2 linked regions of the Solwaraspora sp. WMMD1047 genome follow. The protein of the gene in region 1 interacts with the protein of each later gene in a pairwise test. Links are inferred from orthologs where the notes say so. Each region holds a gene or a part of one and is shown on either strand. Other genes may lie near its edges. The genes, in order: O7627_RS00950 and O7627_RS18455.

Region 1 (9,691 bases):
GACCTCGCGGAAGCTGGCGATCGTCTCGAGCAGTTCCTTGCGGAGCTTGGCGACGACCTGACGCGGCGGCATGTTGTCCTGGTTGAGGGTGCGGACCAGCGCCTGTCCCTCACGCGAGTCGAGGTCGAAGACGTTCACCGCGAAGCTGCGGAGCAGTCCGACCATGGCCGCACTCAGCCGGGCACTGGCCAGCTCCTCCAAGGTGGCGATCTCCCGGTGGATCTCCTCCCGCCGGACCGCGTTCCGGAAGACCTTCGCGAAACCGATGGTGGCCAGGGAGAGGGTGACCGACACCGCGAAGGAGTCCACGATGTCCAGCTGCAACTGCTGCTCGGTGGGGTGCGGGCCGTCGTCGTCGCTGGGGAAATACGAGCCACCTGAAAATACGGGCGTACCGGAAGCGTCGGTGTACCTGAGGAAGTACTCGGTCAGCACCCTGATCAAGACCTGCGGGATCTGGCTGGCGTTTCCGAGCGGGCGGAGCGCCCTGATCATCGCCTCGGCCGTCTGATCCGGATTGTCTATCTTGAAGGTGCTTTCCTGGGTGGCCGGGAGAAGGAGACAGAGCAGTTGCTCGGCATCACTTATCGAGTTCGGCTCGTTCCGTCCCCCCCACTGCCAGGCACCATCCTTCCAGGACGCCCGTACGGTGGCTGCCCAGATCTCCAACAACTCCTGACGAGGTCGAATCCTCATCTTTCGCGCACCACCATCCGCCGATTTCGCCGTCTGACCTGCGAGCGCCGCTCGTGTTTATGTGGCTGGGACGCCGGAGCTTCCCGGGAGAGACAAAGTAGACACAGCCCTCTCCCCCAATGATGGCGTACGCGTCAAGCCGTCGGCCGGATCGTCAGGGACGGCCGGCCGGATCATTGAACTGGTGTTCGAGGGCCCAGAGGGCGGCCTCGGTCCGCGACGCCGAACCGGTCTTGCGGAGCAGGTTCGACACGTGCACGGTGACCGTGCGGATCGAGATTCCGAGCGAGCGGGCAACCTGCTTGTTCGACATGCCGGCGGCCAGGCAGCCGAGCACCTCGATCTCCCGACCGGTCAACTCGGCGGGGACCCCGGCCGGGCCGGCGTTGACCGGCCGGCGGGGCGCCGGGCGGGCCGGCGCCGGCCGGTCCGCCAGGCCCGCCAGCCCGCGCCGGCCGTCCGTGGCCAGGTATTCGATCAACCGGTACGGGTTGCCGCCGGTGCGTTGCCAGACCGCGGCCGTCACCGTGGCGGGCACCTTCTGGTCGGGATAGACCTGGGCCAGCACCTCGGCCACCTCGGTCCGGGTCAGCTCGTCGAGGTGCTGCCGGACCGCGCCGGCAACCCCGCAGAGCCGGGCCAGGGTCCGCCGGGTGAGTTCCGGCGAGACCGCGGACGCCGCCGGTCGGCTGGCGGCGATGAGCAGGACCGGCAGCTCCGGCGCGGCGGCCAGCTCGCCGACCAGGTTGAGACTCGCCGGGTCGAGCGCGTGCAGGTCCTCCACCACCAGCACCGCCGGGCCGGCGCCGACCAGGGCCCGGACGGTACGGACGGCCAGCCGCAGCAGCGCGTCCGGGGCGTACCGCTCGCGGGGCGCGTTCGGGTGCTGGGCGAGCCAGGCCAACGCGTCCGCCGGCAACGGCAGATTTCGGGTGTCGCAGCCGGTCAACACCGCGGCGAGCCAGTCGTAGGGGGCCGGCGAGTGCACCCGGGCCGAGCCGGAGAGCACCGCGCTCGGCCGGGGGATCAGGGCGTCCAGGGCGGAGGCGATCAACAGGCTCTTGCCGACCCCACCGGCGCCGGTGACCACCACCGTGCGGGCGGCCCGTCCCGGTCGCCGGTCGACCACGGCCGACCAGGCGCGGACGAGCTCGGCCAACTCGCCGGCGCGCCCGACCATGGAGACCGGCATCATCGCTTCACCCTACGCAGTACTGCGTAGAGACGGATCCGGGGAGTTCTTGGCAAGATCGACGCATGAGCCTGATCCTGCGCGCGGTGGCCGTCACCGATCCCGGCCTGGTCCGGCCCGAGAACGAGGACGCCGCGCACGCCGGTAGCCGGCTGATCGCGGTGGCGGACGGGATGGGCGGGCTGCCGGCCGGCGAGGTGGCCAGCGAGATCGCGATCCGAGCGCTGGCGGCGCTGGAGTGGGCGCCGGCCGACGACCCGGTCGCCGCGCTCAACGGCGCGGTCGAGACGGCGAATCTCCAGATCCGGGCGGCGGTCGAGGCCGACCCGGCACGGGACGGGATGGGCACCACCATCACCGCGGTACTGCTGGCCGACACACTTCTCACCGTCGCACATGTCGGCGACTCCCGGGGTTATCTGCTGCGCGGCGCCACGCTGCGACGACTGACCAGAGACGACACTCTCGTCCAGGCGCTTGTCGACCAGGGGGTGTTGACCTCGGCGGAGGCCCGCCGGCATCCGCAGCGCTCGCTTGTCACCCGGGCGGTGCAGGGCGCCGGGCTGGCGCCGAGCATCGACACCGTCCCGGCCGCCGCCGGTGACCGGCTGCTGCTCTGCAGTGACGGGCTCTCCGATGTGGTCGACGACCAGGCGATCGGGCAGACCCTGGCACACTGGGCCGACCGGCACCAGTGCGGGGAGCAGTTGGTCAAGCTGGCCCATCAGGCGGGCGCGCCGGACAACGTCACGGTCGTGGTGGCCGACGTCGAGACCGAGCCGGCCCCGCCGGCCGGGTGACGGACGAGGCCGGACGGGGGCGGACCCCCGCTGTCGCGGGAGTCCGACCACCCGTCCCGGGGTCCACGCTCAGCGGCTCTGCAGGGCGTCCAGCGCGACCGCCATCGCGACCACCAGGCGCCGGTCGAGGCCCGGGTTGTGGATCTCGACCACGTACTTGTCCCGCAGGCCGAACTTCTTGATCACGGAGAAGGCCGGCTGGCCGTCCAGCACGAAGTCGAAGTGGTACGGCAGCCAGGAGAGCGAGTCGACGAACCGCCGCAGGATGGCGACCGCCATGTTCCGCTCCTGGCCGATCATCGCGCCCAGGCCGGGCTGCTCAAGGTGCCAGGTGGAGCGCAGCAGCGACTGCTTGAAGTCCTTGCGGAACAGGCCGATCGCGCTGCCACCGGCGTCCGTCACGTCGTAGGTGGCGGCGAGGTCGAGGACCTGGCGGGCCTTGAAGCCGAGCACCGGCTGCTGCTTGGTGTCGTCGCTGTAGAGCGTCACCTGCTCACGGAAGGCCATCCGCTTCTGCTGCGCGTACGCCAGTAGTTCGCCCTCGCCGCCGTCCGGTCCGGCGGCCAGGACCTCGTACTGGTTGACCATGAGCCGGATCCGCTGGCGCACGATCAGTTGGCGCTGGGCCTGGAGTGTCTCGATGTTCATCGTCGTCCCCTGTCGTTCGCCCGGTCGGAGGGAAGGGCGTCGGCCGGGAGTGTTGCACAGGGTTCCGGGCTCGCCGCCCACCCACCCCGGCCAGGCGCCGGGGCCCCATCGGCTGGCCGAGGCGCGGCGGCGCGGTAGCTCCGGCGGCCGGTTGGGTAAGCGGGATGGCATGAAACAGCCAGCAGCGCCCCGAGTCGCCGTCGTCGCCCACCGCCGGAAGTCCCTCGGCGGCGGCCTGCCCGAGCTGCGCCGGCTGCTCGCCGACCGGGGCATAGAAAACCCCATCTGGTACGAGGTGCCGAAAAGCCGCAAAGCCCCAAAGAAGGCCCGCAAGGCGGTCGAGAAGGGCGCCGAACTGGTGCTCGTCTGGGGCGGCGACGGGATGGTGCAGCGGTGCATGGACGCCCTCGCCGGCCGCGACGTGCAGACCGCGATCATCCCGGCCGGTACGGCGAACCTGCTCGCCACCAACCTGGGCATCCCGGAGGATCTGGAGAAGGCGGTCGAGATCGCCTTCCACGGCCGGCCCCGGGCGATCGACCTCGGCAAGGTGAACGGTCAGCACTTCGCGGTGATGGCCGGCGCAGGCTTCGACGGCGAGTTGATCGGGGACGCCGACCGGGGCCTGAAGGACCGGGCCGGCAAGCTCGCGTACGTCCTCACCGGGCTGCGGCACGTGCGGGACGAGTCGGTGCCGACGAAGATCAAGGTGGACGGCCGGAAGTGGTACTCCGGCGACGCGACCTGCGTGCTGTTCGGCAACGTCAGCATGATCACCGGTGGGATCGAGGCGTTCGACGACGCGGAGCCGGACAACGGCCGGCTGGAGGTCGGCGTGGCCACCGCGCACGGCCCGCTGGACTGGGCCCGCACGATCGGCCGGATGGCGGTCGGCCGGACGGAGAAGTCCCCGTTCGTGCAGGTCACCCGAGCCAGCAAGGTGACCGTGCGGCTGGCCGAGAAGACCACCTACGAGCTGGACGGCGGCGAGCAGGGCGCAACCCGCAAGCTGAAGGTCAGGGTGGTGCCCGCCGCGATCACGGTCCGCGTCCCGGTGCCCGACCCCGCCGAGGTCTAGGCGGTCTGGTCGGTTCTAGTCGAGATGGTCGCCGGGCGCGGTCTGCAACAGCCAGGCCAGCGGCAGCTTCGCCTGCTCCTGGTAGCCGCCAAGCCCGGTCAGGCGGTGCAGGGTGGCCGTCTGAGCGTCGTCCCGGTCGACCACCCAGTAATGCGGGATGCCCACCGCGGCGTACTCGCGGAGCTTGGTCACCGAGTCCATCGCCTCCGACCCCGGTGAGACGATCTCGACGACGAGGAGGATGTCGGGGGCCGACAGCCAGACGCGGCGGGGCGGTTGCTTGCGCCAGACGCTGAGGTCGGGGATCCGGCCGCCATCCCCGTCCGGCCCCGGAATCCGCACCCCGGCGGCCTGCAACACCTGCTCGGCCGGCCAGCCGGCCATGATGAGCCAGGCGAACAGCCTGCTGGCGATCTCGCGTGTTCGGAGTCGGGTGGGGGCGTGACCGACAGGACCCCTTCGGGGCTGGTGTCGTAACGGTGACCGTTCGAGTCCGCGGCGTTCATCGCCGCCACGTCGTCGAGCGTCACGATGGCGGGCATATGCATGCCGACTGCATCAGCGCTCATGACCCCTCAATGTAGTTTCGCTACAGAAAGATCGTCAGGACATTGGGCACGCTATTTCGGCGCTGGGCGTGCTGAATGTCCTGACGATCTTTTCGGTCGGCTAGGCGTTCGGGTCGTCGGCGGCGCGCCGGTCCAGCGTCAGGTTGTAGAGCCTTTTCTGGGCCTGCCGGCCGTAGAAGCAGAGCCCGGTTTCCTCACCGAGTGGCAGGCCGCAGCGGCAGTTCTTCTCGTCCTTCGCCTCGTGTCGGGCGAGCAGTGTTCGCAGCGTGTCCGCTTCGACGTCGGCCGGGATCGCGTCCGGCACCGGCTTCCCGAGCACGCCGGACAGGGTCCCAGTGCCGAACGCCGGCCGCCGAATGCCCGACCCGCCTTTCGTATACGGGGGTGATACCGGTGAGCGAGCTTCCGAAGACCGTCAGACGGCTCCGCACCGAACGCAAACTGACCCAGCGCCAACTCGCCAGATCGATCAAGGTCAGCGCATCGTTGATCACGGCCATCGAGAATGGCCGGCTCATTCCGCAACCCGACACCACTGATCGACTCGACCTCGCCCTCGGCGCAGAGGGAAAGGTCCGGGAGGCGGTCGCGACGGCACGGGACGAGGCGACGGAGCTCTGGCTGCGCCCGTGGACCTACCACGAAAGCCGCGCCACCATGCTGCGCTGGTTCGAGCCCAGCCTGATCCCGGGCCTGCTCCAGACCGAGGACTACACCCGCGCGGTGCTGCGCGGCGGCCGGCTGCCGGAGAGCGAGGTCGAGCGCACCACCAAGGACCGGCGCGAGCGGCAGGCGGCCACCGTCGGCCGCCCCGATCCGCCGATGCTGACCGCCGTCATCGGCGAGTTCGCGCTGCGCTGCGGCCCGCCCGAGGTGATGAAGGACCAGCTCGACCACCTGATCAGCGCCACCCACCAGACCCGGACCCAGGTGCTCGTCATCCCGAACGGCACCGGCCTGCACGCCGGCCTCGCCGGGGCGTTCGTGCTCGCCACCCTGCCCGGCCGGCAGCGGGTCGGCTACGTCGACGGTCCATTGCGCGGCGACGTCACCACCGACGCCGACGACATCGCCAAACTAGAATTGGCCTGGGAGATCGTCTCCGGACTGGCGCTGCCCGTCGACCTGTCACGCAAGCTGATCGAGAAGGTGGCCGATGAGTACGAGTGAGCGCCCCCGCTGGCGCACCAGCACCCGCAGCAGCTCCAACCAGGGCGCCTGCGTCGAGGTGGCCGACAATCTCCCCGGCCGCGTCCTGGTCCGCGACTCCAAGGACCGCCCCGGCCCCACCCTCACCTTCACCCCCACCACCTGGCAGACCTTCATCCAGTCCGCCAAGCGGTAGGGAGCCGAACGAAGTCCCAGATCATGGGTCATGGCGCATCCGGCTCGCCTTCGAACTGGAACCCTGCCTCAACAACAGGTCGACGTGAGCTGCGTGATGACGGCTCATCCTCTGCCGAGCTGTGCAGAGTGAAGAGGCGATTACGGGCCACTTCCAGCACCACCTGCAGGTCCTCGTCGAAGGCCCGGTGACTGAGGATCTCCGGCCGGAAGGCGAAGGCCTCACCGGCGCTGGTCCCTCGGGCGAACAGGCGGCGCAGGCCGCCAGCGAGCTGAGGCCAGTTCTCTCTGGTCTCCCGATCCTCGGGGTTGATCGGCACCATCGCCGTGGTTACCAACTCGGAGCGCCGCGTTTCTATCCACTGCGACAGAACGCGGCGATAGGTCGCGATCTGCCACACCCAGCAGTCGACCAGCAGTACCACGATCCCCCTGGATGGCATCCTGGTCCAGTGCCCAGCCAATGGCGACACCTCGGAGGTGAGCCTGCGCTTGGAAGCTACCGCTCGGGCGAAATCAGCCAGCGGTTGCCTGAAAGTCGGCCGGTACGGTGCCCACTCGACCGAGTACTCCCCGTAGTAGGCGACATCGCGTCGGACCGCGCGCGCCTCCCGCCGATTCGGCGCTGCGATCACGAAATGCACATGGTCCTGGACTACGTGGCTGTACGGGGAGCGACCATCCGGTCCGCGTAGGGCGCCTTGCCGGTTTACCCTTGGCGACTCTATCGACGTTTCGGCTTGGTGAAAAGCGCTCGGCACCCCCACGAACTCCACCCGCTCCTGCCGCGGAATCGGCGGCAACGGATCGGTGTCGACGTTCTCCACGATCTGATCGGCGAGCACCGCCAGCAGTTCGATGTACTCGTCCTGGTTACGACTCAGCCGCAGCAACTGCCGCAGACCGTCTCGGCGATACCCCTCCCCGAACGCGGCGCTGTCGTACTGCAGCCGCTGCACTGCCTCCGGCACCTGACGCGGCGGCAACCAGAACGCCGGAATGATCGTGCGAGACCGGGAGCCGGTGGCCAGTTGATGCCGCTCGACCCGCTCGGTGAAGATCTGCCACTCCCGACCGCACGCCTCACTGACGAAGTACCGCGGCGAGCAGAGCGCGACAAACGTGCCGGACTCGGCCAACGCATCCACCAACTCCGACGACCAGGTCGCCCCGATACCGATGCTGTGGGTATCGAAGAAGCCGACCTCCTCACTGCTGGCCAACCCCGCCCGCACCCGCACCTCACCACAGAGATCCCGGAAGAACTGCTCGACGTACGGATCATCGTCACTGCGCGCATAACTGAGGAAGAAGTAAAGCCGGGGCCGCCGCGGCACCTCCTGCTCCACATCGTTGCCACCGGCCGGAGACTGCCACGGAGGCTTCGGCGGCCGACTGCTCGTGAAGCGTGTCCCGCCTCCGGTCAATGACCTACTGGCCGTTTCTATCGTGATCGGATCCTGGTCCGGTGGCGTGACGCCGAGGAGACGCAGGATGTCGTGTGACGCGTCCGCGAGCGGGTGACGGCCAGGCACAGACAATTCGGTCTGACCTCCGACGGCCAAGGTCAACTGACCGGACGGAGTGAAATTCCGTTCGACGTACCTGCTGACCACCTCGTATGCGCGCCAGGCGTCGTTCGCAGTGAGCAGCGCGCTCAGGGCTGGACGAGCGTCCGGGTAGAGATGGAAGACCGGACCGTCGACCTCAGAGACGACAGTTCCGATTCCGCCAACCAGTACCTCGGCCATATCGCTGACGGTGGCCAGTGGGACCACCTCTTGGCGGAGAAGATGCAGGTGCTCGATGCTGACCGCGCTATGTGGCGCGCAGAGGGCGGCGAGCCGGACGGCATTCTCGGACGCGATATGGCGGAAGCGCGCCACCCGGTCGATCGGGTTCGAGTCGGGGATCGAACGGTCAGCCAGCCGGTCGACGCGGCCGGAACTGGGCACCAGCACCACCTCGCACCCCCGGGGATCGAGACGCATCAGCGTATCCGCCCAGCGTGAGATCGAATGGGGCGTCAACGTGAGGACCGGGACGGGAAGCCAGCCATCAGAGCTGGTCGATAGGCGCAACAGGGTGGGAAGAAAGTAGTGCAGCTCGCGATTCGCCGTACCGATGCGCGACGCGTGGACCGTGGCTCCGGGCAGCGACAGCCCTGTGCGACGCCACAGGGTCGGGCTCAGCGGATTGATAAGGGCGGTCGGCGTGCGGCGGCACCAGTCCCAGACGGCTCGCCAGGTCCTCGATTCCTGCCATGAATCGCCCGCACAGTCGGAGATAACAAGCACCAGCAGGCGCTTATCGGGTGTCCTCAACCGGCTGACGTGGATCGTCCGACCCGTCGCCTGGTCGGCGAGCGCGGGCCCGCTGTCGTTCACCGTGAGCTTCCAGGACCGGACGGATCGGAACGCGCCGGTATGACGCAGCGTCCGTACCAGCGCATGAACGGTCGATTGCCAGACGGACATCGAAGGTGAACCGTCGACGACGACCGCTACCTCGAACCAGCGTTCGGGAGCCGGCCGCATGATCGGAATCAGTTGGCCGGTCTGGGCGTATCTCTCGACGGTCGTCCCCAGGTCGAGTTGCTGGCGCCGGCCGCTAGGCCATGGCCGCCGAAAAGCCCGCAATGCTCGCTCGACGTCGAGTGCAGCCGGCAGCGCGGTCGCGCCCCGTACTCGCAAGTTCTGGTCGGCAGGGTTTGATGGTTGGTCGGCCGTGTCGTAGAGGTTGAGCGTCGCCGACGACCGGTCCGGCCGGCCAGGGTCCGGGTTTTTCGCCTGAAGCAGTGTGTGGGGGTCTGGCGATTCTCGGTCCTCAACCGAATCTGGGGCACGGATGGTGGCGGCCAGCCACAGCGCTTCGGCGATATTGGTCGCGTCCAGGGCAGGCCCGAGGTGCCGGATGGCCTGGACCGCCCAGTCGAGTGCGCCGTCGGCGAGGTCAGGCACCGGAGAGCTCGCGGAGCAGGTATTTCATCACCTGGTCGCGCTGGTAACCCACCGGAGCGGCGCCGCCGATCACCACGAAGACCGCGTTGAGGAGTTGGTCGAGCGCGAGCAGGTCGCCGGACCGGGTCCGGGCGACGAACTGCTCGATGAGCTCGACGATTGGCTCGCTCTCGACGTCGACCCCCTCCAGGTGCGCGCGCACCGCCCGCTTTACGACTTCGATGTCGGTGTGGACGGGCATGGTGTAGCGGATGCATCGGCGAAGGAACGGCGCAGCGAACTCGCGCTCGCCGTTGTCGGTCATGACGATGACCGGAAACTGCGTGCAGGCGACCCGGCCTCGAGTGATGCCATGAAGCTGGTTGCTGTCCCAACCGCGTACGGCAACGGTTGCCCGCTCGTAC
Region 2 (9,728 bases), 3.9 Mb from region 1 along the record:
GGGCGTCCAACGCCCCGGCCAGGTCCGGCCGGCGGCGGCCGGCCTCCGAGCGGGCCGCGGCCAGCTGCCGGGCACCGTGCGGCGGGTAGCCGCGGTAGACGGGGAAGTTGGCCGCCAGCTCGGCCAGCGCCTCGGCGGCGCCGGTGATCTCGGGCGCCAGCCGGGTCAGCCGGGCCAGCTCGGCGGCGAGCAGCCGGGTCGCGGCCGCCAGCTTGGTGGCGTGGGTCAGCTCCGGCCAGGAGGTGGCCCGGCCGGTGAACCGGGTGTCGAACGCGGTCAGCTCGGGCTCGCCGGCCGGGTCGACGAAGACCCCGCAGACCTGCGCCAGGGCGTCGTACCCGGTGGTGCCGTCGACCGGCCAGTCGGGCAGCTCCTCGCCGTACTCCAGGATCTTCTCCACCAGCAGCCAGGCGGCCGGCGCGGCGGCCCGCAGCCGGGCCAGGTAGCCGGCCGGGTCACGCAGCCCGTCCGGGTGGTCCACCCGGATGCCGTCGACCTCGCCGGCGGCGAACCAGCGCAACGGTTCGGCGTGCGTGGCCTCGAAGACCGCCGGCTCCTCGACCCGCAGCCCGGCCAGCCCGGACACCGCGAAGAACCGCCGGTAGTTGAGCTGGTCGTCGCACCGCCAGGAGACCAGCCGGTAGTGCTGCCGGTCGTGCACCGCCGCCGGGTCGTCCCCGGGCCCGGCGGTGCCGTCGGCGAGCGGGAAGCGGTGCTCGTGGTAGCGCAGCTCGCCGTCGACGACCCGCAGGTCAGCCAGCGCGTCCGGGGTGTCGGCGAGCACCGGCAGCACCAGCCGCCCCCGCGACCAGTCGATGTCGAACCAGGTGGCGTACGCCGAGTCCTGTCCCCGGCGCAACAGGTCCCACCAGGCCGGGTTGGCCGCCGGTACGGCGACCCCGGCGTGGTTGGGGACGATGTCGATGACCAGGCCGAGGCCGGCCGCCCGCAGCGCGGCGACCAACCGGCGGCGGGCCGGTTCGCCCCCCAGCTCCGGGTTCACCGCCCGGTGGTCGACGACGTCGTAGCCGTGCGCGGACCCCGGCGTGGCGGCCAGCAGCGGGGCGCTGTAGAGGTGGCTCACCCCCAGGTCGGCCAGGTAGCCGGCGACCTCGGCGGTGCGGTCCAGGTCGAAGTCGGGGCGGACCTGGATCCGGTAGCTGGCGCTGACCGGCCGCGCCATCTCAGGGCCGCCGTTCGAGGACCAGCAGGGAGCGGTCCGTGACCCGCACCCGGCCGCCGGGCTCGACCAGCTCCTGGCTGTCGGAGGCAGGTTCCGCGGTGCTGATCACCGGCTGCCACTTCTGGCCGTAGTCGTCGCCCGGCAGGATGAAGTCGAGCGGGGCGTCGTGGGCGTTGAAGCAGAGCAGGAACGAGTCGTCGACGTGCCGCTGGCCGTACTGGCCGCGTTCCCGGATGCCCTCGCCGTTGACGAAGAGCAGCACCGCCCGGCCGAAGTCGTTGTTCCAGTCCTCCGCGGTCATCTCCCGGCCGTCGGGGGTGAACCAGGCCAGGTCGGGCAGCGGGGCGCCGGCGATCCGGGTGGCCACCGGCAGACCGGTGAAGAACCGGCGGCGGTGGAAGACCTGGTGCCGGGCCCGGAACGCGGTGAGGGACCGGACGAAATCCAGCAGGTGGGTGTCGGCGTTCTCCCAGTCCACCCAGGCCAGCTCGCTGTCCTGGCAGTAGGCGTTGTTGTTGCCCTGCTGGGTCCGCCCCAGTTCGTCGCCGTGGCCGAGCATCGGCACGCCCTGCGACAGCAGCAGGGTGGCCAGGAAGTTGCGGCGCTGCCGGGCCCGCAGCGCGAGCACGTCCGGATCCTCGGTGGGTCCTTCCACGCCGCAGTTCCAGGACCGGTTGTGGCTCTCGCCGTCGCGGTTCTCCTCGCCGTTGGCCTTATTGTGCTTGTCGTTGTAGGCGACCAGGTCGGCCAGGGTGAACCCGTCGTGGCAGGTGACGAAGTTGATGCTGTGGAACGGCCGGCGCCCGTCGTCCTGGTAGAGGTCGGCCGAGCCGGAGATCCGGGAGGCGAACTCGGCGAGGGTGGCCGGTTCGCCCCGCCAGAAGTCCCGCACGGTGTCGCGGTACTTGCCGTTCCACTCGGTCCAGACCGGCGGGAAGTTGCCGACCTGGTAGCCGCCGGGGCCGATGTCCCACGGCTCGGCGATCAGCTTGACCTGGCTGACAACGGGGTCCTGCTGCACCACCTCGAAGAAGGTGGAGAGGCGGTCCACCTCGTAGAACTCCCGGGCCAGGGTGGCCGCCAGGTCGAACCGGAAGCCGTCGACGTGCATCTCCTGCACCCAGTACCGCAGCGAATCCATGATCAGTTGCAGTGAGTGGGGGCTGCGCACGTTGAGGCTGTTGCCGGTGCCGGTGTAGTCGACATAGTGCCGCCGGTCATCCTCGGCGAGCCGGTAGTAGCTGGGGTTGTCGATGCCCTTGAAGCCGAGCGTCGGGCCGAGGTGGTTGCCCTCCGCGGTGTGGTTGTAGACCACGTCGAGGATCACCTCGATGCCGGCGGCGTGCAGCGCCTTCACCATGCCCCGGAACTCCTGCGTCTGCTGGCCGAGCCGGCCCATCGCGGAGTAGCCGTGGTACGGCGCGAAGAAGCCGATCGTGTTGTAGCCCCAGTAGTTGCGCAGCCCGAGGTCGGCCAGCCGGTGGTCGTGGACGAACTGGTGCACCGGCATCAACTCCAGCGCGGTCACCCCCAGCCGCTTCAGGTGCTCGATCACCGCGGGGTGGGCGATGCCGGCGTACGTGCCGCGCAGCTCCTCCGGCACGTCCGGGTGCCGGCGGGTCAACCCCCGCACGTGCGCCTCGTAGATCATCGAGTGGTGGTACGGGGTCCGCGGCGGCCGGTCGTTGCCCCAGTCGAAGTACGGGTTGACCACGACCGCCTTCGGCATGTACTGGGCGGAATCGGTCTCCGACATCCGGTCCGGGTCGTCGAACTCGTAGTCGTAGACCGCCGGATGCCACTCGACGTCCCCGTCGATCGCCTTCGCGTACGGGTCGAGCAGCAGCTTGTGCGGGTTGCAGCGCAACCCGTTCGCCGGGTCGTACCGGCCGTGCACCCGGAAGCCGTACCGCTGGCCGGGCTCGATCCCGGGCAGGTAGGCGTGCCAGACGTAGGCGTCGACCTCGCGCAGCGGCACCCGCCGCTCGGTGCCGATGTCCCACTCGTCGAAGAGGCACAGCTCCACCGACTCGGCGACCTCGGAGAAGATCGCGAAGTTGGTACCCATTCCGTCGTAGGTGGCGCCCAACGGGTAGGGGTCACCCGGCCAGACCTGCATCTCGCTCCCTCGTCCGGTCGACGCGGCGCCCGTGCCCGGACGGCGCGACGCCGGTCGCCCGGAGCGGCGACCGGCGTTGGCCGGTATTGCCCCGGCGGCATTCGCTGCAATCCAGTGTCCCGGGGAGAGGGCCCGGTCGGTAGTCGAGGTGTCATCGGTCACCTTCGGCCCGCCGGAGGTGCGGTCGCGTCCCCGGTGCCCTATTTCTTGTAGGGGAGCCGTCCACCGCACCGAAGCGGCGGGACGGGTCCACTCGGCCGATCGGCCACCTCACCCGCACCGAACCGCCAAGCCCGCCACCGCGGCCGGCTTCCGGCTGCCCCGCGCCCGACGGCAGCCGGGCCAACGCGACCCGCCCGCAACAACGATCCGCCCCGCAACGAAGATCCCGCCTAGACCGAAGATGGAGACCGCATCGTGACGACCCGACGGGTCGGTGAGCAGCTCGCGAGCGCCCCGTGCCGCCCCTCCCCCACCTCCCGTTCGCACGTATCGATGGTCGCGGCACCGGATCAGACCGGGTCCGCGTCGCCGGACCGGCCGCGCCGCATCCTGATGCTCTCCTGGGAGTACCCGCCGGTCCTCGTCGGCGGACTCGGCCGACACGTCCACGCCCTCGCCACCAGCCTCGCCACCGCCGGCCACGACGTCACCGTCATCACCCGCCACGCCGACGGCGCCCCCCTGGAGGAATACACCGACGGCGTCCGCGTCATCCGCGCCCCCGAAGACCCCGTCGGATTCGCCCTGGCCACCCCCACCCTGCTCGCCTGGACCATGGCCTTCAACCACACCCTCACCCGCGCCGCCCTCCGCGCCGCCGACACCAGCGGCGGGTACGACATCATCCACGCCCACGACTGGCTCGTCGCCCACACCGCCGTCACCCTCAAAGAACACCTCAACCTCCCCCTGGTCACCACCATCCACGCCACCGAAGCCGGCCGACACCAGGGCTGGCTCCCCGACGACCTCAACAAGACCATCCACTCCGTCGAACACTGGCTCAGCCACGAATCCACCCGCCTCATCGTCTGCTCCGAATACATGCGCCAACAGGTCACCGGGCTGTTCGACGTGCCGGCCCGCCGGGTCGACGTGGTCCCCAACGGGGTCGAGGCGTACCGGTGGCAGGCCCCGGCGACCGCGGTGGCCGACGCCCGGCGGCGGTTCGCCGGGGACGGACCGCTGGTGACCTTCGCCGGCCGGCTGGTGTACGAGAAGGGCGTGCAGCACCTGATCGCGGCGCTGCCCCGGCTGCGGGCGGCGCACCCCGGGCTGCGGGCGGTGATCGCCGGCGACGGTCCGTACCGGCCGGCGTTGCAGGCCGAGGTCGACCGCCTCGGCCTGGGCGGCACGGTCGCCATGCCCGGCTTCCTGGGTGGGGTGGAGCTGCCCGCGATGATGGCGGCCTCGGACTGCTTCGCGGTGCCCAGCATCTACGAGCCGTTCGGGATGGTCGCGCTGGAGGGCGCCGCCGCCGGTGCCCCGCTCGCGGTCGCCGCCACCGGCGGCCTGGCCGAGATCGTCGAACCCGGCGTCACCGGGGTGACCTTCCCGCACAGCGACCCGGACGCGCTGGCCGGGGCGGTGCACGACCTGCTTGTCGACCAGGAGCGGACCCGGACGCTGGCCCGCCGGGCGCGGGGCATGGTGCGGGACCGGTACGGCTGGCCGAGCATCGCGCACCGCACGGCGGCCAGCTACGACACGGCGGTGGCGCTCTCCGCCACCGTCACCGCGGAGCAGGTGGCCGCCCGGATGGCCAACCCGGGTGTCGCGCCGATCCCGGAGGGCAACCTGCTGGCACTCGCCGGCGCCTACTGACCCGCTACCGACGACTCCGGGGTGGTCGTCGGGCCGAGTGGACTCGGCCCGACGACCACCCCGGGGCGGTCGCGGTGGGTGCGGTCAGCGGTTGTCGACCGGGACGTAGGCGCGCTCGGGGGCGCCGGTGTAGAGCTGGCGGGGCCGGCCGATCTTGGTCTCCGGGTCGGACATCATCTCCCGCCACTGGGCGATCCAGCCGGGCAGCCGGCCGAGCGCGAACAGCACGGTGAACATCTTGGTCGGGAAGCCCATCGCCTTGTAGATCAGGCCGGTGTAGAAGTCCACGTTCGGGTAGAGCTTGCGCGAGACGAAGAAGTCGTCGGCCAGCGCGATCTCCTCCAGCTGCAGGGCGAGGTCCAGCAGCGGATCGGGCTTGGACATCCGGCCGAGCACGTCCTGGGCGGCCTGCTTGACGATCGCGGCGCGAGGGTCGTAGTTCTTGTAGACCCGGTGGCCGAAGCCCATCAGCTTGACGCCCTGCTCCTTGGCCTTGACCTTGCGGACGAACGCGGCGACATCGCCGCCGTCGGCGTCGATCTGCTCCAGCATCTCCAGGACGGCCTGGTTGGCGCCGCCGTGCAGCGGGCCGAAGAGGGCGTTCACGCCCGCCGAGATGGACGCGAAGAGGTTCGCCTGACTGGAGCCGACCAACCGGACCGTCGAGGTGGAGCAGTTCTGCTCGTGGTCGGCGTGCAGCACGAAGAGCATGTCCAGCACCCGGGCGACGACCGGGTCGACCTCGTACTCCTCGGCCGGCACCCCGAACGTCATGCGGAGGAAGTTCTCCACGTAGTTGAGGGAGTTGTCCGGGTAGAGCATCGCCTGTCCGATGGACTTCTTGTACGCGTACGAGGCGATCGTCGGCACCTTGGCCATCAGCCGGACCGTGGAGATCTGCACGTGCTCGGCGTCGAACGGGTCGAGGCTGTCCTGGTAGAAGGTGGAGATCGCGCTCACCGCGGAGGAGAGCACCGCCATCGGGTGCGCCTCGCGGGGGAATCCGTCGAAGAACCGGCGCATCTCCTCGTGCAGCAGCGAGTGCCGGCGGATCTGCTCGGTGAAGGTGGCCAGCTCGGTGGCGTTCGGCAACTCACCGTAGATGAGCAGGTAGGAGACCTCCAGGAACGACGACTTCTCCGCCAACTGGTCGATCGGGTAGCCGCGGTAGCGGAGGATGCCGGCATCACCGTCGATGTAGGTGATGTCGGAGGAGCAGGCGGCGGTGTTGACGAAGCCCGGATCGTAGGTGACGTATCCGGTATCCTTCAGCAGCTTGCTGACACCGACGCCGGACGGCCCCTCCACGGCGGGATGTACCGGCATCGACAACTGGCCGTCGGGGTGCTCGAGTTTGACATCCGTCATGTGAGGTCCTCATTTCGGCGGCATGTCGTCGTTGAAATTGCCTTCACTTTTACCGTAATCGCATGGTGCGTGGGCCGCCCGGCGTGGTCCGGCTGTGAGGGATGCGTCACCTCGGCCCGATGGGGCGCCCGATGACGGGTGGGGCGGGCGGGAAAAGTCGGTCACCCACGAGTCGTGCCGCCCGCCGGGCGGCACGGACCGAAAATCTGCGGGTACGGCCGGTCAGGTGGTCCCGTCACCCGGGCGGGGTGGCCAGCCGGGTCAGCACCGGGCCGTCGGCCACCGCGAAGATCTCCAGCTGGTTGCCGCCGGGGCTGAACAGCGACTCGTCCGGCAGCAGGGCGGCGAACCGCCGCCCCTCCGGATCCGGTGGGACCACCGGGGCGACGGCGCCGATCCGGCCGTTGACCGCGACGGCGAGCAGCGTGCCGTCCGGAACCTGCTCGGCCACCGTGCCGTAGACCAGGGCCGGCAGCCGGCCGCTGTCCGGATCGATCCGCGCGAACTCCGCCCGGTTGGTGACCGTCACCGCGCCCCCGTCCCCGCCCTGCGCCACCGGCAGGTCGGCCACCGCCCGCCCGACCAGCTCGGGCAGCGGCGGGTCGGGCAGCGTCGGACCACCCACCCCGCTGGTCACTTCGGCGAAGGTGGCCGGACCGGGGATCTCCAGCCGGTCCCCCGGCTGGTCGTGGAAGTACTTCTCGGCGCGGTCGCGGGGCGCCGCCAGGCCGGAGACGCCGTCGGTCCGCCACGACACGGGTACGCCGGCCAGCTCGGCGACGGTCGGCAGCAGGTCGACGTGTTCCCAGTTGCGGTCGTCCACCGCCGCGGTGCGCTGGCCCGGCCGCTTGATGAAGGTCGGCACCCAGAGCACCTCGGCCGGCGACTGCCGGACCGCGTTCAGGCTGCGGCCCTGCACGCCCGGGGTGAAGCTGACCCCGTGGTCGGAGGTGAGCACCACCACCGCGTCGTCGTAGAGTCCGGTCTCCTCCAGCGTCCGCAGCGTCTCGCCGACCAGCCGGTCGGTGTACGCGACCTGCGCCAGGTGCCGCTGGTGGGCCAGCGACACCCACCAGTCACCGTCGTTGCGCATCCCCGGCCCGGATTCGTACCGGACGCCCGAGGGCAGGTAGTTCCACGGCGAGTGCGGCATCAGCAGGTGCAGGAAGTGCAGGGCGGGCCGGTCGGCGGGGCGCAGCTCGGCCAGGAAGTCGGTGAACCGGGCCGGCTGGTTCTCGTCGAGCCGGTCCCACCGGAACGTCGGGTCGGTCGGGTCCGGCGCCGGGGTCGGCGTGGGCGTGAGCCGCCCGCCGGTCGGCGAGCCGGCCTCCCGCCGGGTCTCCTCCCGATAGGCGGTCTCCGGGTCCCGGTCGCTGTCGTACGGCGAGACGATCTCCCACAGCAGCGTGGCGCTCTCCCGCAGCAGCACCGGCAGGCCGCCGCGGGTGGTCTCCCGCCGGTCCTCCGGGCAGACGCTGGGCGGGCAGAGCTGGCTGATGGTCTCCCGGACCCGCACGTCGTAGTCGGCGCCGAAGGCGGTGAAGAGGTTCTCCGGATACTGCGAGTAGTGCGGGGCCTGCTCCCGGCTCGGATACCGGCCGGTCAGCATGGCCGGCAGGGCGTACGGGGTCCAGCCGCTGACCGCGGTGGAGTTGCGGTACCAGGTCGACTCGCCGGCCAGCCGGGCGATGTTGGGGTAGCGCGTGGCGTCGATCGCGCCGCTGGAGTCCAGGAGGGAGACTAGCGGGAACTCGTCGAGGACCAGCATCACCACGGGCGGATGCGCGGCGTCCGGGCCGGCGTCGGCGGCGGCGCCGGGTTTCTGACCGGGCAGCACGACGGCCGACGAGGGGGAGGCGAAGACGAAGAGCAGCACGAAGACCGGCGTCCCGATGGAGGCCACCCGCAGCACCTGCCCGGGTACCCGCCAGCGCCGGTAGGCGTACCCGCCGGCCACCCCGACGGCCAGGGCCAGCAGGAGCAGCGGCACCCCGCGTACCGGGAGCAGGTGCTTGCCGACCTGGACGGCGAGCGCGGCGGTGAGCCCGCCGACGGTGCCGACCTGGACCCAGGCCCGGACCGCCGGGCCGGCCAGCCCGGTCAACGCGCCGGCCGCCCAGAGCAGCACCGGGGGCAGCAGCGCGAAGAGCGCCACCAGCACCAGCACGTCGGCCGACCCGGCGCCGTGGAACAGGAAGAAGTCGGGGCTCCGGCCGGTGACGTCGAGCAGCGGCTGGGTGATGACCAGGCCGCAGAGCGCCAGGATCTCCAGCAGCGCCCGCAGCTCGGCCCGTCGGCGGCCGCCCGCACCGTGGTCACCCCCACCGGCGCCCGTCGGACCGGCCGGGTCCGACGGGCGTGGTGGTTCAGTCATCCGGTATCCCGACGTAGAGGGTCCGGGTGCCCGACGGCAGCTCCTCCCGCCGGGCGATCGTGCACCGGGCGGCGAGCAGCCGTTCGAACTCGTCCCGCCGGTAGTCCGGGAAGAGCCCGGCGGGCTTGTTGGCCAGCAGCCGGCGGGCCATCGGATCCTCCGGGTGCACGAACTCGACCACCAGCCGGCCGCGCGGTCCGGCCGCGGCGAGGAAGCTGACCAGCCAGTCGACGACCTCGGCCAGCGGCACGTTGCGTCCGATCGCGAGGTGGTGGATCACGGCCAGCGCGAGCACCGCGTCGGCCTGCCCGCGGCTGGTCAGCGAGGCCCGTTCGACGCCCCGCCAGCCGCCGCCGGGCGACGGGTCCGCGAGGTCCATCACCAGCGGCAGGATCCGGCGCTCGCCGTCGGCGCGCAGCCGCTGGTAGAGCCGGTCGACCACTGCCGGGTCGCTCTCCAGCGCCAGCACGTACCCGGCGTGCCGGGCGGCGATGCTGGCGTACGTTCCGTCGTTGGCGCCGAGGTCCAGCACCAGGTCGGGGCCGCCGGCCTCGGCGAGCACCTCGTCGACGAACCGTTGCTTGTGCGCCCGGTCGGCGTCGGAGTAGGTGCAGGTCTCCTGGTAGTCCGCCCAGTGGCTGGCCGGCGGTTGCCAGTCGAGCCGGTCGACCAGCTTGCGCACGGCGCGGACGGTGGCCAGCACCAGCTCACGTGAGAAGCCGGCGTCTCGCAGCTGGCCGCGTACCGCGTCGGTGCTGTTCGCGGCGTTGCGGTTCTGCATCGCGTCGTGCAGGTGGACGTGCTTGAGCACGCCGGCCCGGAACCGGCGGGTGCCGCCGAACATCCGGCGCATCTGC

What was found.
Region 2: the proteins of O7627_RS00950 (region 1) and O7627_RS18455 interact in binary tests that used the Escherichia coli proteins (3 or more experiments, as listed by UniProt). The link is inferred for Solwaraspora sp. WMMD1047 from one-to-one orthologs.

What each region holds. Positions count from the first base shown.
Region 1 is NZ_JARUBL010000001.1:203,217-212,907, reverse strand. Bases 2,516-5,459 are described here. They hold O7627_RS00950 (YegS/Rv2252/BmrU family lipid kinase), read left to right. Parts: upstream 2,516-3,505; coding sequence 3,506-4,414; downstream 4,415-5,459. Other genes in these bases: O7627_RS00935 (helix-turn-helix transcriptional regulator), read left to right, coding at 5,377-5,459; O7627_RS00940 (hypothetical protein), read right to left, coding at 5,084-5,302; O7627_RS00945 (Uma2 family endonuclease), read right to left, coding at 4,430-4,798; O7627_RS00955 (hypothetical protein), read right to left, coding at 2,758-3,336; O7627_RS00960 (protein phosphatase 2C domain-containing protein), read left to right, coding at 2,516-2,688. Outside these bases: O7627_RS00970 (SCO2524 family protein), read right to left, coding at 1-696; O7627_RS00965 (LuxR family transcriptional regulator), read right to left, coding at 851-1,891; more of O7627_RS00960, read left to right, coding at 1,954-2,515; more of O7627_RS00935, read left to right, coding at 5,460-6,153; O7627_RS00930 (DUF397 domain-containing protein), read left to right, coding at 6,140-6,328; O7627_RS00925 (TIR-like protein FxsC), read right to left, coding at 6,357-9,287; O7627_RS00920 (AAA family ATPase), read right to left, coding at 9,280-9,691. UniProt on the Escherichia coli protein: In vitro phosphorylates phosphatidylglycerol but not diacylglycerol; the in vivo substrate is unknown.
Region 2 is NZ_JARUBL010000001.1:4,054,203-4,063,930, forward strand. The notes cover bases 4,356-7,336. They hold O7627_RS18455 (citrate synthase), read right to left. Parts: upstream 6,498-7,336; coding sequence 5,214-6,497; downstream 4,356-5,213. Other genes in these bases: O7627_RS18450 (glycosyltransferase family 4 protein), read left to right, coding at 4,356-5,129; O7627_RS18460 (sulfatase-like hydrolase/transferase), read right to left, coding at 6,733-7,336. In the rest of the region: treY (malto-oligosyltrehalose synthase), read right to left, coding at 1-1,183; glycogen debranching protein GlgX, read right to left, coding at 1,185-3,302; more of O7627_RS18450, read left to right, coding at 3,720-4,355; more of O7627_RS18460, read right to left, coding at 7,337-8,871; O7627_RS18465 (class I SAM-dependent methyltransferase), read right to left, coding at 8,864-9,728.